Regions from separate parts of the Halomonas sp. PAMB 3232 genome, predicted to be linked through region 1. Evidence: predicted binding sites of a transcription regulator. Region 1 holds the regulator's gene; the other holds the start of a gene.
What was found. Region 1 encodes FNR, which switches genes on or off when oxygen is low (the NO sensors DNR and NnrR bind a similar motif). Its sites were predicted from a motif close to TTGATNTANATCAA; they were not measured.
Positions count from the first base shown of each region.

Region 2: the regulator FNR is predicted to act here: its motif matches at 5,976-5,989, upstream of kdgD (5-dehydro-4-deoxyglucarate dehydratase).

Region 1 is NZ_CP134865.1:3,022,720-3,030,119, reverse strand. Features, by position in the region: gene RN346_RS13870 (putative nucleotidyltransferase substrate binding domain-containing protein) at 1-879, shown strand, start outside; gene RN346_RS13865 (DNA polymerase III subunit epsilon) at 884-1,531, shown strand; gene ttcA (tRNA 2-thiocytidine(32) synthetase TtcA) at 1,613-2,515, shown strand; gene fnr (fumarate/nitrate reduction transcriptional regulator Fnr) at 2,523-3,263, opposite strand; gene hemN (oxygen-independent coproporphyrinogen III oxidase) at 3,294-4,703, opposite strand; gene RN346_RS13845 (sulfite exporter TauE/SafE family protein) at 4,828-5,526, opposite strand; gene ccoS (cbb3-type cytochrome oxidase assembly protein CcoS) at 5,523-5,726, opposite strand; gene RN346_RS13835 (heavy metal translocating P-type ATPase) at 5,723-7,400, opposite strand, start outside.
Region 2 is NZ_CP134865.1:2,839,944-2,847,343, reverse strand. Features, by position in the region: gene garD (galactarate dehydratase) at 1-1,038, shown strand, start outside; gene RN346_RS13015 (enolase C-terminal domain-like protein) at 1,085-2,410, shown strand; gene RN346_RS13010 (tripartite tricarboxylate transporter substrate binding protein) at 2,814-3,779, shown strand; gene RN346_RS13005 (tripartite tricarboxylate transporter TctB family protein) at 3,831-4,331, shown strand; gene RN346_RS13000 (tripartite tricarboxylate transporter permease) at 4,331-5,836, shown strand; gene kdgD (5-dehydro-4-deoxyglucarate dehydratase) at 6,094-7,011, shown strand; gene RN346_RS12990 (enolase C-terminal domain-like protein) at 7,107-7,400, shown strand, end outside.

The sequences.
Region 1 (7,400 bases):
GAACTTCTGGCGGCGCTCAACGCCCGCATCCATCACAAGGCTTTCGGCTTTGGCGCGCCGGACGCCCCTACGCAGCGGTGCTGTCTGGTGGTGATGGGCAGCGAAGGCCGCGGCGAGCAGATTCTCAAAACCGACCAGGACAACGCCCTGATTCTTGCGGACGACGCCAGCTGGCCAGAGGCGCCGGCGGCGATGCAGGCGCTCACCCGTACGCTGGTCGAGCTGGGCTACCCGCCGTGCCCGGGTAACATCATGGTTTCCAACCCCGAGTGGGTCGGGAGCGTGGCGACCTGGCAGGCGCGGATCGAGCGCTGGGCCGAGAAGCGCGACGGCGACAGCCTCATGAAGCTTGCCATCATGCTCGACGCCCGGGCCGTGGCCGGCAACGCCGAGCTTGCCCGGCGCGTGCGCCAGGCGCTCTACGCGCGCTGCGCCGACGATGAGCTTTTGCTGAGCTATCTGGCGCGGGCGGCGCTGAGTTTTTCCACGCCGCTGACGCTGTTCGGCTCGTTGAAAAGGCGCGAGCACGGCATCGACATCAAAAAGGGCGGGATTTTTCCTATCGTGCATGGCGTGCGCACCATGGCGCTGGAGCGGCGCATCGACGCCGAAAGCACCTTCGAGCGCCTCGAGGCGCTGGTGGCCGACGGCCGGCTGGAACATCGCTTCGCCGAGGACTTGGGCGAGGCGCTGGCGCTTTTCAGCGAGCTTCGCCTGCGCCAGCAGTTGGCGGCCCCAAACGGCCAGGCGGCGCTCGCCAACCACGTGGTGGTGCAGAGCCTGTCGTCGCTCGAGCGCGACCTGCTGCGCGAGGCGCTGCACATCGTCAAGGAGTTCAAGGCGCGCCTTACCCACCGATACCACCTGGAGTACTCATAGCGGTATGCAATTGACGACTCGACACTTTTCACTCTTTGGCGGCTCGCTGCGTAGCTTGTTCAAGCGCGAGAGCGACCGCCGACGGCTGGCCGGTTCGCCCTTCGAGTGGCTGTTCCATCCTTATCTTGGCGAGGAGCTGGTGGCGCTGGCGTTTCGCTTCGCCCCGACCGATCCGATTTTGAGCGTGGCCGCAGTGGTGTTCAACGAGCGCCGCGTGCTGACCCAAAACGCCTGGGTGGCAACGCTTGCCGATCGCCACACGGTGGCAAGGCGTGCGCTGCGCCGCCACCAGGTGGAGCATCCGACCCCGGCGCTCATGGCGCCTACGGCGGAAAACATCGCCACGCTCGCCGAGTTCATTGGCAATCGTCCGGTCGTTGGGTGGGGGCTCGATCAAACGCTTGGGCCGGTCAACCGGCTGTTCGACCAGCGGCTGGGTTTCGAGCTGCCCAACGCCCAGGTCGATATCGAACGCCTCTACCAGCGCCGTCAGAAGCGCTCGTCGATCGACCCCCGGCTGGCGCCGGATCTCGACCAGGCGCTTCGCCATGCGCGGCTGACGCCCCCCGGTGCGACGTCGCTTCTGGGCGAGGCGAGCGCCTGCGCGCTTTTGTACATGCGTCTGACGCGCGACGCCGCGCTCGAGGCGTGAGCGGCGCTCGACGTTATTGGGTGGGGGCGGGAGTCTTGATAGAATGAGCGCCTTATCCTCATCACCGGCAGTGCGTACACCATGCAGCAACCCGATCACTTCGACCCCGTCGCGTTGGAAGCTGTCGCGTCCAACGGTTCAGCCGAGCTTCACGACGTCAAACAGAAGCGCGAATTCAACAAGTTGCAGAAAAGGCTTCGGCGCGAGGTCGGCAACGCCATTCTCGATTACAACATGATCGACGAAGGCGACCGGGTGATGGTGTGCCTGTCCGGCGGCAAGGACAGCTACACCATGCTCGAGATTTTGCGCAATCTGCAGCGCAACGCGCCGGTGAACTTTTCGCTGGTGGCGGTGAATCTCGATCAGAAGCAGCCGGGGTTCCCCGAGCACGTGCTGCCGCGCTACCTCGACGCCCAGGGCGTGGAGTACCACATCCTCGAGCGCGATACCTACTCGGTGGTGAAGGAGAAAACGCCGGAGGGCAAGACCACCTGCGCGCTCTGCTCACGGCTCAGACGCGGCTCGCTCTACGGCTTCGCCGAGGAGATCGGTGCGACCAAGATCGCGCTGGGCCATCACCGCGAAGACATTCTCGAAACGCTGTTTTTGAACATGTTCTTCGGCGGCTCGCTAAAGTCCATGCCGCCGAAACTGCTCTCTGATGACGGCAAGAACATCGTCATTCGCCCGCTGGCTTACTGCAAGGAAGCGGACATCGCCGAGTTCTCGCGGCTGATGGAATTTCCGATCATTCCCTGCAACCTGTGCGGCTCGCAGCCGAACATGCAGCGCCAGGAGGTCAAGAAGATGCTCGCCGAGTGGAACAGGAAATTCCCGGGTCGGCTCGAAAGCATGTTCAAGGCGGTCACCAACGTGGCGCCTTCGCAGCTGGCCGACCGCGCGCTTTTTGACTTCCAGGGGCTCGAGGCCAAACAGGCCGAACTCAAGGCCGGGCGTATTTCGGCGCTCAACCTGGGCTGATCCAGCGTCAGTTTACCGCTTCCTCATCGGCCAGGGTAATGAGCCTGGCCATGTCCAGAATGTTCACTTCCCGCCCGGATACCGCGACGACCTGCTGGCTTTGAAGGCGGCTCAGAATGCGGCTGACCGTCTCGACGGCCAAGCCAAGGTAGTTGCCGATATCCGCCCGCGCCATGGAGAGGCGAAAGCTGTAGGGCGAGTAGCCGCGGCGGCGAAAGCGATCCGAGAGCGTCGTGAGAAAGGTCGCCAGGCGCTGGTCGGCGGTCTTGCGCGATAAAAGGCGCATCATGCGCCGGTCGTCGCGAAGCTCCTTGCTCATGCTGCGATAAAGCTGGGTCCTGAGTTCGGGAAGCTCTTCGGAAAGCGTGTCCAGATGCTTGAAGGGAATTTCGCACACGGTGGTGGTTTCCAGCGCAATTACGCTGCCCGGGTAGGTCTCTTCGTCGATGCCGTCGAGGCCCACCAGCTCGCTTGGCAGATAGAAGTTGGTGAGCTGCTCAAAGCCCGAGCCTTCGCTGGTGACCTGCTTGAGACTGCCCGAGCGCACCGCAAAGACGCTCGAAAAACGCTCGCCCTGATGAAACAGCGCCTCGCCCTTTTTAAGCGGCGCGCGGCGGCGAATGATCGCGTCGAACTGGCTGATATCCTCGATCTGAAGCGCCAGCGGCAGGCACAGCGAGCTCAGGCTACAGGTCTGACAGCGAGGGGCTTGCAAAAGCGCCGAGCGCTGGCGGGCGGGAGTCGACATTACCATCTCCTTATAAACCGTAGGTGCCCATTATAGGATTCTTGAGTAGCGCTGGGCGAGCGGCGCCGACAGATGAGCGTCGAAGGCCATCGCCAGATGGCGGATCAACAGTCGCCCGATTGGCGTCACGTTCAACACCGCGCCCGTGCGCTCGATCAAACCGTCACGTTCGGCCTGGGCGAGCCGTGACAGCGCATCAGCAAAGTAAGCCTCGGCGTCGATGTCAAAGCGCGCGCTGATCAAGGCCAGGTCCAGGCGCATATCGCACATCAGCCGCTCGATCACCGCGCGGCGAATCAGATCGTCCTGGCTCAAGCGAAGGCCCTTGCAGGTCGCCAGTCGCCCCTCATCGAGCGCCGCGGCGTAGTCGTCGAGCTTGACCGGGTTTTGCGCGTAAACGTCATCGATACGCGAAATGGCCGACACGCCCAGCCCGATCAGATCGCACTGCGCGTGGCTCGAGTAGCCCTGGAAGTTACGCGCAAGCGTGCCCTCGCGCTGGGCGATCGCCAGGCTGTCCTCGGGCAGGGCGAAGTGATCCATGCCGATATGCACGTAGCCCGCACTGGCCAGCATTTCGATGCTTTTACGCAACATGGCGAGTTTTTCGTCAGCGCCGGGAAGCTCGGCTTCATCGATGCGCCGCTGCGGCGCGAAGCGCGCGGGCAGGTGGGCGTAGTTGAAAAGCGAAAGCCTGGCCGGCCCCAGCTCGATCACCTGAGAGAGCGTATCGGCAAAGCGGCGCTCGCTCTGGCGTGGAAGGCCATAAATCAAATCCACGTTGAGCGAGCCAAAGCCGAGCCGGTGCGCCTCGTCCATCAGCGTTTCGGTCAGCTGCCTTGGCTGGACGCGGTTGATGGCGCGCTGCACGTCCGGGTCCAGGTCCTGCACACCCAGGCTCAGTCGGTTGAAGCCGAGCGACTGCAGATGGCGCAGGGTGAACACGTCCGCCTCGCGCGGGTCGATCTCGATGGCGTAATCGCGGTGCGGGTCGCTCGAGAGCCCGAAGCGGGCATCCAATCGATCGATCAAATCGCCCATTTGCGACAGCGTCAAAAAGGTTGGCGTGCCGCCGCCCCAGTGAAGCTGCTCGACCGGGCGCGAGGTGTCCACGTGGCGCGCGGCGAGCACCATCTCCCGGTCGAGCCGCGAAAGGTACGGCTCGGCGAGCTGACGGTTTTTGGTGGCGATCTTGTTGCAGGCGCAGTAGAAGCAGATCTTCTCGCAAAACGGGATGTGCACGTAGAGCGAAAGCGCCCGGCCGCTTGGGTTGCTGCGCGAAAGCGCCTGGGTGAAGTCATCACACGTGAAGCCGTCGTGAAAGGCAAGCGCCGTTGGGTAGGAGGTGTAGCGCGGCCCGCTCGTGTCGTAACGGCGCACGAGCGCCTCGTCCCAAACGGGGGCAAAGGGGGCAGCGGTTGCGTGGGCGCAGGTCGGCATGGAAGCTCCCGGTCAGAGAAACGAACGCCAGGTTCGTTCGATGGCGGCCTAAAAGATACCCCGGCGCGCTTGGCGGCTTCTTGCGTCAGGTCAAGAAAGCCCGACAAACGCGCCGGGCAAACGCTCAGTGATGTGCCGCCTGGGGCCAGAGCGTCCCGAGCTGGTAGAGTGCGAAGCTGATGATGACGAGCGCGGCCAGGGTGCGGGTGGCGGGGTGGCGAATGAGGTTTGAAAGTGCTCGCGCGGCCAGGCCAGTAGCCAGCAGTGCCGGCAGCGTTCCCAAACCAAAGGCGCCCATCAACAGCGCCCCCTGGGCCGGGGCGGCGGTGGCCATGCTCCAGGCGAGCATCGAGTACACCAGCCCGCAGGGCAGCCAACCCCAGAGCGCGCCGAGCGCCACCGCCTGGGGCAGGCGCACCACCGGCATCAGCCGCCGGCCCAGCGGCTCGATGACGCGCCAAAGCCTTCGCCCCAGCCCTTCCAGCGCCAAAAGCCCCTTCCACCAGTTGGCGATATAGAGCGCCATGAGGATCAGCATCACCGCGGCGAAGGCCTCGAGCACCACTCGCGCGGCGGGGGCGAGGGTGATCAGCGTGCCGAGCGCGGCGGCAAGTGTCCCGGCCACCATGTAGCTTGCGATGCGCCCGAGGTTGTAGCCCAGCATCAACCCGGCCATGCGCGCGGGGCGGCGCATGCTCGGCGGCACCGCAAAGGCCAAAGCACTCATGATGCCGCCGCACATGCCGATGCAGTGTGCCCCGCCGAGCAGGCCAAATACCCAGGCGGCAAGCAGCGGGGGTAGATCGAAGCCGGTGGGGTTCACCGGCGCGGCTCGTCGCGCTCGGCGGGCGCTTTTGCCCGGCGGCGACTGGGGGGTGCGGCCAGGTCGTCATCGAACAGGATGCGATGGGCGGGGCCGTCGAGGTCGTCGAACTGATCGTTGCTCACCGCCCAGAAAAATGCCCAGACGGCCAGCGCCAGCAGTAAAAGCGACAGCGGAATCAACAGATAAAGACTCGTCATGCGGGCTCCCAGTGATGAGCGGGCAGATGCTGACGGCGACCGCGCGCGCCGTGTTTCAGCCGCAGGGCGTTGCCGACGACCACCAGCGAGCTCAGCGACATGCCGAGCGCGGCAAGCCAGGGCGGCACGAGGCCGAGTGCGGCCAGCGGCAGCGCCAAACCGTTGTAAGCGACCGACCAGGCGATGTTCTGGCGCATCACCCGGCGGGTGGCACGGGCAAGCGAGAGCGCCTCGACCACGCGGACCAGACGCGGGCTCAGTAGCAGCGCGTCGGCCCGGGTCTGGGCCAGATCCGTGGCGCCGTTCATCGCCAGCGCCACGTCGGCCCCGGCCAGCACCGGTACGTCGTTGATGCCGTCGCCGACCATCAACACCCGCTCGCCTTTGGTCTGTAACGCTTGGATGCGCGCAAGCTTCTCTTCAGGCGTGGCGCGGGCCTGCCAGGTCGTGATGCCGAGCGTTTGGGCCAGCGCTTGGACGGGAGCGCGTTCGTCGCCGGAAAGTAGCTCGACGTCGAGACCGAGCGCCTGGAGCCTGGCCACGGTCTCGGCGGCGTCGTCGCGCAGGGTGTCTTCGAGGCGAAACCAGGCGCTTGGGATATAAGCGCCGTCGGCGCCTTCCCGGCTGAGTAACAGCCACTGGCCGGGCCCGGGCGGTGTGATGTCGCCCGCGGCGAACGCCGCCCGACCCAAGCGCCAGCGCTTGCCGTCGAGCGTGGCGCCAAGGCCCTGATTGGGGTGACGCACGACGTCGCAGGCGCTGAGCGCCGGCTCGCGAAACGGGCGAAACGCCGAGGCGATCGGGTGTTCTGAGTGCGCCTCGATGGCGGCGGCGATCTGCCGGGCGTGGGGCTCGCTTAACGCGCCGAGCGTTTGAGTCGCGGCCAGGCGCATCTCGCCGTGGGTAAGCGTGCCGGTCTTGTCGAACACCACGCGGGTCACGCCGGCAAGCGCCTCCAGCGCGTCGGCCCGGGTGATCAGTACGCCGCGCCGGTAAAGCGCGGCGTGGCCGGTCGCCAGTGCGGTGGGCGCGGCCAGCGCCAGTGCGCAGGGGCAGGTGACCACCAGTACCGAAAGCGTCACCCAGAACGCCCGGTCAGGGTCGATGAATAGCCAGGCGGTGGCCACGCAAAGCGTGACCAGTAAAAGGCGCAGCACGAAGCGGTGCGCCATGGTGTCGGCAATACGGGCAAGCCGCGGGCGGTGCGCGAACGCCCGGTCGGTCAGGTCGAGCACGCTGTTGATCGTCGACTCACGCCCGGCGTGGGTGACGCGCACGATCAGCGCGTTCTCCACGTTTTGGCTGCCGCCGATGACGCGCCCGCCGGGGCGTCTGGTCACCGGCAAAAACTCACCGGTCAGCATCGACTCATCGAGACTCGATTCGCCCTGCTCGATGATGCCGTCGGCGGGCACCGTGGCGCCCGGGTTCACTCTCACGCGCTCGCCGGCCTTGAGAAGACTCGCCGGCACCACCCGCTCCGCGCCGTCGTCCTCCAGGCGCAGCGCGGCGGCGGGCAGGGCGTGGCTCAGCGCGTTGCCGCCGGCGCGCCGGGTGCGCGCTTCGATATGGCGGCTCAACAGCAAAAAGAAGGTGAACATGGCGATGGAGTCGAAATAGACGTCGCCCTGGCCCTTGAACACCGCGTAGACGCTGGCGCCATAGGCAAGCATC
Region 2 (7,400 bases), 180 kb from region 1:
ATCAACGCGCCGGCGGCGATCGTGCCCATTCGCACGCTCAAGAATATCGCGCTCAACCCGAATTTCGGCAACGAGATCATGGTGATCGGGCTTGGCTGTGAAAAACTCCAGCCCTCGACGCTGCTCGAAGACCGCCCGGTGAAGATTTACGAAAATACCGAAGCCGCCGATCCCGAAGCCAACGTACTGAGTCTGCAGGACGAGAGCTTCGAAGGCTTTGGCGAGATGGTCGACGGCATTCTGGCCATGGCCGAGCGCCATCTCGAGCGCCTGAACAAGCGAAGCCGCGAAACCTGCCCGGCCTCGGAATTGGCGGTCGGCATGCAGTGTGGCGGCAGCGACGCTTTCTCCGGCGTGACGGCCAACCCGGCGGTGGGCTTTGCCACGGATCTGATCGTGCGTGCCGGCGGCAGCGTCATGTTTTCTGAAGTGACCGAAGTGCGCGATGCCATTCATCTGCTGACCCCGCGAGCCATCGATCGTGACGTCGGCCAGGCGCTGATCGATCAAATGGCCTGGTACGATGACTATCTTTTGCAAGGCCAGGCCGATCGTAGCGCCAACCCATCCCCGGGTAACAAGAAGGGGGGGTTGAGCAACGTGGTCGAGAAGGCGCTGGGCTCGGTCATCAAGTCCGGCAATTCGCCGATCGTCGACGTCATCGGCCCGGGCGAGCGCCTGCGGCGCAAGGGACTTACCTTCGCGGCCACGCCGGCCAGCGACTTCATCTGCGGCACACTCCAGCTGGCCGCCGGCATGAACCTGCAGGTCTTCACCACCGGGCGCGGTACACCCTACGGGCTTGCCATGGTGCCCGTGCTCAAGGTGGCGACCAACTCGCACCTGGCCAAGCGCTGGCACGACATCATCGACCTGGACGCCGGGCGTATCGCCACCGGCGAGGCCAGTATCGAGGATCTTGGCTGGGAGCTTTTCCATCTTATCCTCGATATCGCCAGCGGCCGTAAACAGGCCGCTGCGGACCGTTTGGGCATTCACAACGACCTGGTGCTTTTCAATCCAGCGCCGGTTACCTGAACACCTTTTATCGCTTTCACTGGTTTCAACAAGAGAGTCAATCGCCATGTTTCCCAAAATCAAATCAATGAAGGTCGTTCCCGTTGCCGGCTACGACGGTTTTCTGCTTAACCTGAGCGGTGGCCACGCGCCCTGGTTCATTCGCTGCGTCGTCATCCTTGAAGACGATGCGGGCAACAAGGGGGTAGGGGAGATTCCTTCGAGCGAAGGCATTCTCAAGGGACTGGAGCAGTGTCGCGATATCGTCGAAGGCTCGACCATCAACGCGTTCAAACAGACGCTGAACAGCGCCCGCGTGGCGCTTGCAAAAAACGGGCGCGAAGAGCGCGGTCGCCAAACCTTCGATCTGCGCGTGGCGGTTCACGTCATCACCGGACTCGAGTCGGCGCTTCTGGATCTTTACGGCCAGGCCGTGGGCCTGCCGGTGGCGGATCTGTTGGGGCAGTACGGCCGCCAGCGCGATGAAGTCGAGGCGCTGGGCTATCTGTTCCTGCTGGGCGACCCGGGCAAGACGGACCTGCCTTACCCGAAAGCGACCGACCCGAAAGACGCCTGGGACGAAGTGCGCTACCAGGAAGCGCTCACGCCGGACGCGGTTGCCAACCTGGCCAAGGCCGCTTATGAGCGCTACGGCTTCAAGGACTTCAAGCTCAAGGGCGGGGTGCTTAGAGGCGAGGAAGAGGCCGACTGCATCCGCGCGCTGCACGACGCGTTCCCGGAGGCGCGCTTGACGCTCGACCCCAACGGTGCCTGGAAACTCGATGAGGCCGTTCGCGTGCTGGATCCGATCAAGCACCTTCTGAGCTACGCCGAGGACCCCTGCGGTCAGGAAGAGAGCTACTCCGGCCGCGAAACCATGGCCGAGTTCAAAAAGCGCACGGGCCTGCCCACCGCGACCAACATGATCGCGACCGATTTCAAACAGCTGCAGTACGCCGTTCAGCTCAACGCGGTCGATATTCCGCTGGCCGACTGTCACTTCTGGACCATGCAGGGTGCGGTCATGGTGGGTGAGCTTTGCAACGAGTGGGGCATGACCTGGGGCTCGCACAGCAACAACCACTTCGATATTTCGCTGGCCATGATGACCCACGTGGCCGCGGCGTGTCCGGGCGAGATCACCGCGATCGACACGCACTGGATCTGGCAGGATGGTCAGCGCATCACCAAAGAGCCGTTCTTGATTCGCGACGGCAAGCTGAAGGTACCGTCGACGCCAGGCCTTGGGGTCGAGCTCGACGAAGAGCAGTTAATGGCCGCGCATCGACTCTATAAGTCGCTGGACGTGACCCAGCGCAACGACGCCATGGCGATGCAGTACCTGGTCGCGGGCTGGGAATTCGATCCCAAGCGCCCGGCGCTGGTTCGCTAACACACGAGTTTTATCAGAAAGTGGTAAGGGCCATCAGGCGTTCAACGCCTGTTTGGCCCTTTTTTTGGCCTGGCATCATTAATAAAAGAGAGGGCCGGGTAATATTTTCCCTCCACGGTTTAGCCTATCTTCAGAGCCGGACACTTTGCGTTTTTAACTTGCAATACCGCTTGTCATTTCTTCTGAAAAGTTTGATTCGTTGGCTATCGAGATTTAAAAGTTACCGCTTAGTGGTGCGCCGCTTTCGGGTGGTTTAAAACACTGACTTTGGTCGTATGTTCAAACGCTGAAACTGCGGCTAGCTTGTAGCTGTATGATTAAATACATATGACTTTAAAAACGATGTTGGTTGCAAATATCTAAAAATCAAAAGCCAATAACTGGGGCAATAATAATGAACAAGATGAACGGTTTATTCGTGGGCGCAGCGTCGCTGTCGCTACTGCTGGCGGGAAGCGCTGCCATGGCTCAGGATTTTCAGGGGCCTGTCAGGATCATTGTGCCTTTTGCGCCAGGCGGTACGTCCGACATTCTCGCGCGCTATATAGCGCCGGAGCTCTCCGATGCGATTGGTCAGCCCGTTATCGTCGAGAACAAGGCGGGCGCGGGCGGCAATATTGGCGCCGACTTCGTTGCCAAGGCCGACCCCAATGGCCATACACTACTGCTTTCCGATTTGACCGCGCTATTGGCCGCCCCCAGTGTTTTGCAAAGCGTTGCCTACGATATCGAAACGGACCTAGACCCCGTGACGATGGTGTCGTACTCGCCCTACGTACTGGGTGTTTCACCCAATCACGAGTTCGAAAGTTTCGATGCCATGGTCGAGTATTCCCGCGCCAATCCCGGCGAACTCGCCGTTGCCACGTCGGGCGTTGGCGCCAACAACCATATTACGACCGAACGGTTGATCCAGGAGCTGGGATTGGACTGGACCGTTATCGCTTACCGAGGCGGCTCTGATGCGACTCGCGCCGTGGTATCCGGTGAAAGCGATATGCTGCTAAACGGCACGACCGCTTCGCTGCCGTTTGTCCTGAACGATCAGATGCATGCGTTGGCGGTCACCGGGGAAGAGCGGCTTGAAGAGCTGCCCGACGTGCCTACGTTTCGAGAGCTGGGCCTTCCAGGCGAGCTTGATGGAACCTATCAGGGCATTCTCATAACGGCCGGTAGCCCACCCGATATCACCGAGCGCCTTCAAGCCGAGCTTGCTGCCATCCTGTCGACCGAAGAGCTTCAAGCGAAAATCGCCGAGCAGGGTGGCCAAGCCAGGCCGTCCGAGTCACCTGACGAGCTGCGAGCGTGGATGACGGCGCAGAAAAGCGAGCTTGAAAGCTTCATTGAAAGCGCGGGTATCGGTCAATAATCGTGTTCCTGTGAACTGACTCAAACATGTCCTGCTTGAAAGAGCAGGGCATTGTTTTTTGGCTACGTTCTTTGGCTACGTTCTTTTGGATACGAGATGCGCGCCATGCATATATTTACCAACCGCGATTTTTTGGCAGGGCTCGTTTGCCTGCTCATATCGGCGCTCGTTCTCTGGCAGGCGCAGGCGTATGACATGGGCAGTCTAAGGAGCATGGGGCCCGGCTATCTTCCCCGTTTTCTTGGCATGTCGCTTTGTGTTCTTGGGCTTGTCACCATGGCAATGTCGGCTAAAACGGCAACCGCGTTTCCCAAACTCAATGTGAGAGCGTTGGTATGCATCACGGTGGCGATCGTGGTCTTCGCCTTGCTCATGAGGCCGGCGGGGCTTTTCCTGGCGACCATGATGCTGGTGTATCTATGCGGTCTTAGTGAAAAAACCTTCAAGCCCATCAAGCTCACCGCGCTGGGGTTGGTGCTGTGTTTGATCTCCTACCTCGTCTTTATCCTGAGCCTTAACATGCCCATTCGCCTGTTTCCCTGGAGTTTCTAATGGAAATTTTAAATAACCTGGCGCTCGGGGTCTCTGTTGCTTTTACCATCGAAAATCTCATGTACTGCGCGCTGGGCGTCACCGTGGGGATGCTGATCGGCGTCATTCCCGGGGTGGGGCATCTGGCCGCCATCTCGATGCTGCTACCGCTCACCTACTACGTGCCCGCCACGACGGCTCTGGTCATGCTGGCCGGTATTTATTACGGCGCTCAATACGGAGGGTCGACGGCCGCTATTTTGTTGAACCTGCCGGGTACGCCCTCTTCGTCGGTGGTATGCCTTGATGGGTATCCCATGACCAAGGACGGGCGGGCCGGCGTTGCGCTATTCATGACGACGATCGCGTCGTTCGTGGGAAGCTTTATTACCGTGATCGTGCTGGCCGCCTTCGCCCCGCCGCTGGCCAACTTCGCCGTCGCTTTCAACTCGGCCGATTACTTCGCCATGATGCTTTTAGGGCTGGTGGCGGCCGCGATTCTCGTACAGGGCAATCCGGCAAAAGGGCTGGCTGCGGTCGTGTTCGGCCTCATCCTGGGCGTGGTGGGGACCGATGTAAGCACCGGGCTTCAGCGCTACACCTTTGGTTTCACGTTTCTTTATGACGGCCTGAATATCGTTGCCATTGCCATGGGCATTTTTGGCGTCACCGAGGTGGTGGCCAACGTTGGCAAAGTGATCCAGATAAAAGACGACAAAAAGATCACGTTCAAATCGCTGCTGCCGACTCGACGCGATATCAAGGAGAGCATTTTCCCGATGTTGAGGGGAACGGGCATTGGAACGGGCATCGGTATATTGCCGGGAACCGGCACCTCGATAGGGTCGTTCATCGCCTATGCCGTGGAAAAGCGAATTTCGAAAAACCCGGAAAAATTTGGCAAGGGCGCCATCGAAGGAATCACGGCGCCGGAGAGCGCCAACAACGCCGCCGCTCAGTCAGCGTTCATTCCTACCCTGACGCTGGGGATACCCGGCGATGCGGTCATGGCGCTGATGCTGGGGGCGCTTTTGATTCATGGCATTACGCCTGGACCCAACGTGATTTCCGATAGTCCGGATCTTTTCTGGGGGCTGGTCATCAGCTTTTTGATTGGGAACGTGCTGCTTTTGATTCTCAATATCCCGATGGTCGGCTTGTGGGTAAGGCTTTTGAAGATACCCTATCCGATTCTCTATCCCTCGATCATTCTTTTCATCGTTATCGGCGTTTACAGCATTAATTACTCGAACATGGATATCGTGCTGGTCGCGCTGTTTGGCGTGATGGGATGTCTGTTTTTACTGTTGGGGTTCGAGCCGGCGCCCTTGCTTCTCGGGTTCATTTTGGGGCCGCTGATGGAGGAGAACTTCCGTCGCGCCATGCTGCTTAGCCGTGGCGATTTGATGGTCTTCCTCGAGAGGCCGGTGAGCGCCACTTTCTTCGCCATGATCGCTGCATTGATCGTTTGGTCGATCGTGTCAGCGCTTCGAAAGAAGCGGGTACCCGTAAGCGCCGAGTATTAGCCTTTAGGTGTTCCATGAAAAGCGCCTTGTCGAGCTACTACAGCCGTATTATGAAGCGATCGGCCGGTTAGCCAGGGAAAATACCAGGACTCATTTTGAGTTCATGAAGGATTAGCCTAAAGTCTAGAGGTGTATTTGTATGATGTATGACAATATGCACCAATATACTGCTGCTGCCCTCGTTTCGAGCGCCCTGCGTTGGGGCATTGCACCATCGTCAGCTACGTTAGCTTGCTAAACTAACAAGAGGATTTGTAATGAATTTTTCTAAACAAGAGCTTAAAGCCTCCATTACCGATGGCCTGCTGTCATTCCCGGTGACCGACTTCGATGCCAATGGCAAATTCGATGCCGACAGCTATCGCAAGCGCTTGCTGTGGTTGAAGGAGTATGAAGTCTCTGCGCTGTTTGTCGCCGGTGGTACGGGCGAGTTTTTCAACATCACCCTGGACGAGTTCCGCGAAATCGTCGAAGTTGCGGTCGAAACGATCGGTGGCCACGTGCCGATTATCGCCAGTGCCGGCCAAAGCGCCGAGCTTGCCCAGCAGCACGCGAAGATCGCTCAGGAAGCCGGCGCCGACGGTATCCTGCTGATGCCTCCTTACCTGACCGAGTGCTCTCAGGAAGGCATCGTCGAGTATGCGGCGAGCGTCTGCCAGTCGACGGACCTGGGCGTTATCTATTACAACCGCGCCAACGGCTATTTGAACGTCAACGCCGTCAAGTCGCTGGCCGACCAGTGCGACAATCTGATCGGTTTGAAAGATGGCAAGGGCGACATGCAGGCGCTCAACATCACCATCAAGACGCTGGGCGACCGCCTTGGCTACGTGGGCGGCGTACCGACGGCCGAAATCATCGCCGAAGCGTACCTGGCGATCGGCGTGAGCACCTACTCGTCTGCGGTCTTCAACTTCGTACCCGACATGGCCGTCAAGTTTTACAAGGCGCTGCGTCAGGGCGACAGCGAGTTCGTTGCCAAGGCCACGCGCGAGTTCTTCATTCCGTTCGTCACGCTTCGCGACACCACGCCTGGCTACGCGGTGAGCCTGATCAAGGCCGGCGCTGACATCGTGGGCTACCCCGGTGGCCGCGTACGCGCGCCGTTGACCATGCCCAACAGCGATCAAGTCGGTCAGCTGAAAAAGCTCGTCGAGAACGCCAAGTCGCTCTAAGCGTTTGAAAAAATCGCCGGGTAGCGCGGCCTGCCCGTCGTTGCCCGGCGAATGCAAATGATGGTTCATGCGCGCATGGATCGATGGAGACGTGTATGCCCACCCCCAATACGCCCACTATCACCGACATGCGTGTCATTCCCGTTGCCGGACGTGACAGCATGCTGCTCAATATCGGTGGCGCCCATTCCCCGTATTTCACCCGTAACCTGATTATCCTCACGGATAGCGCCGGCAACGTTGGCGTGGGTGAAGCGCCCGGCGGCGATACGATTCAACAGTCGCTGGAGAAAGCGCGCGCGCTGGTCGTGGGTCAGTCCCTTGGCAAGCTGCGCTCGCTGGTCGCCTCACTCAACCGTGATGGCCAGAGCGCTGACTTCGAGGATTTT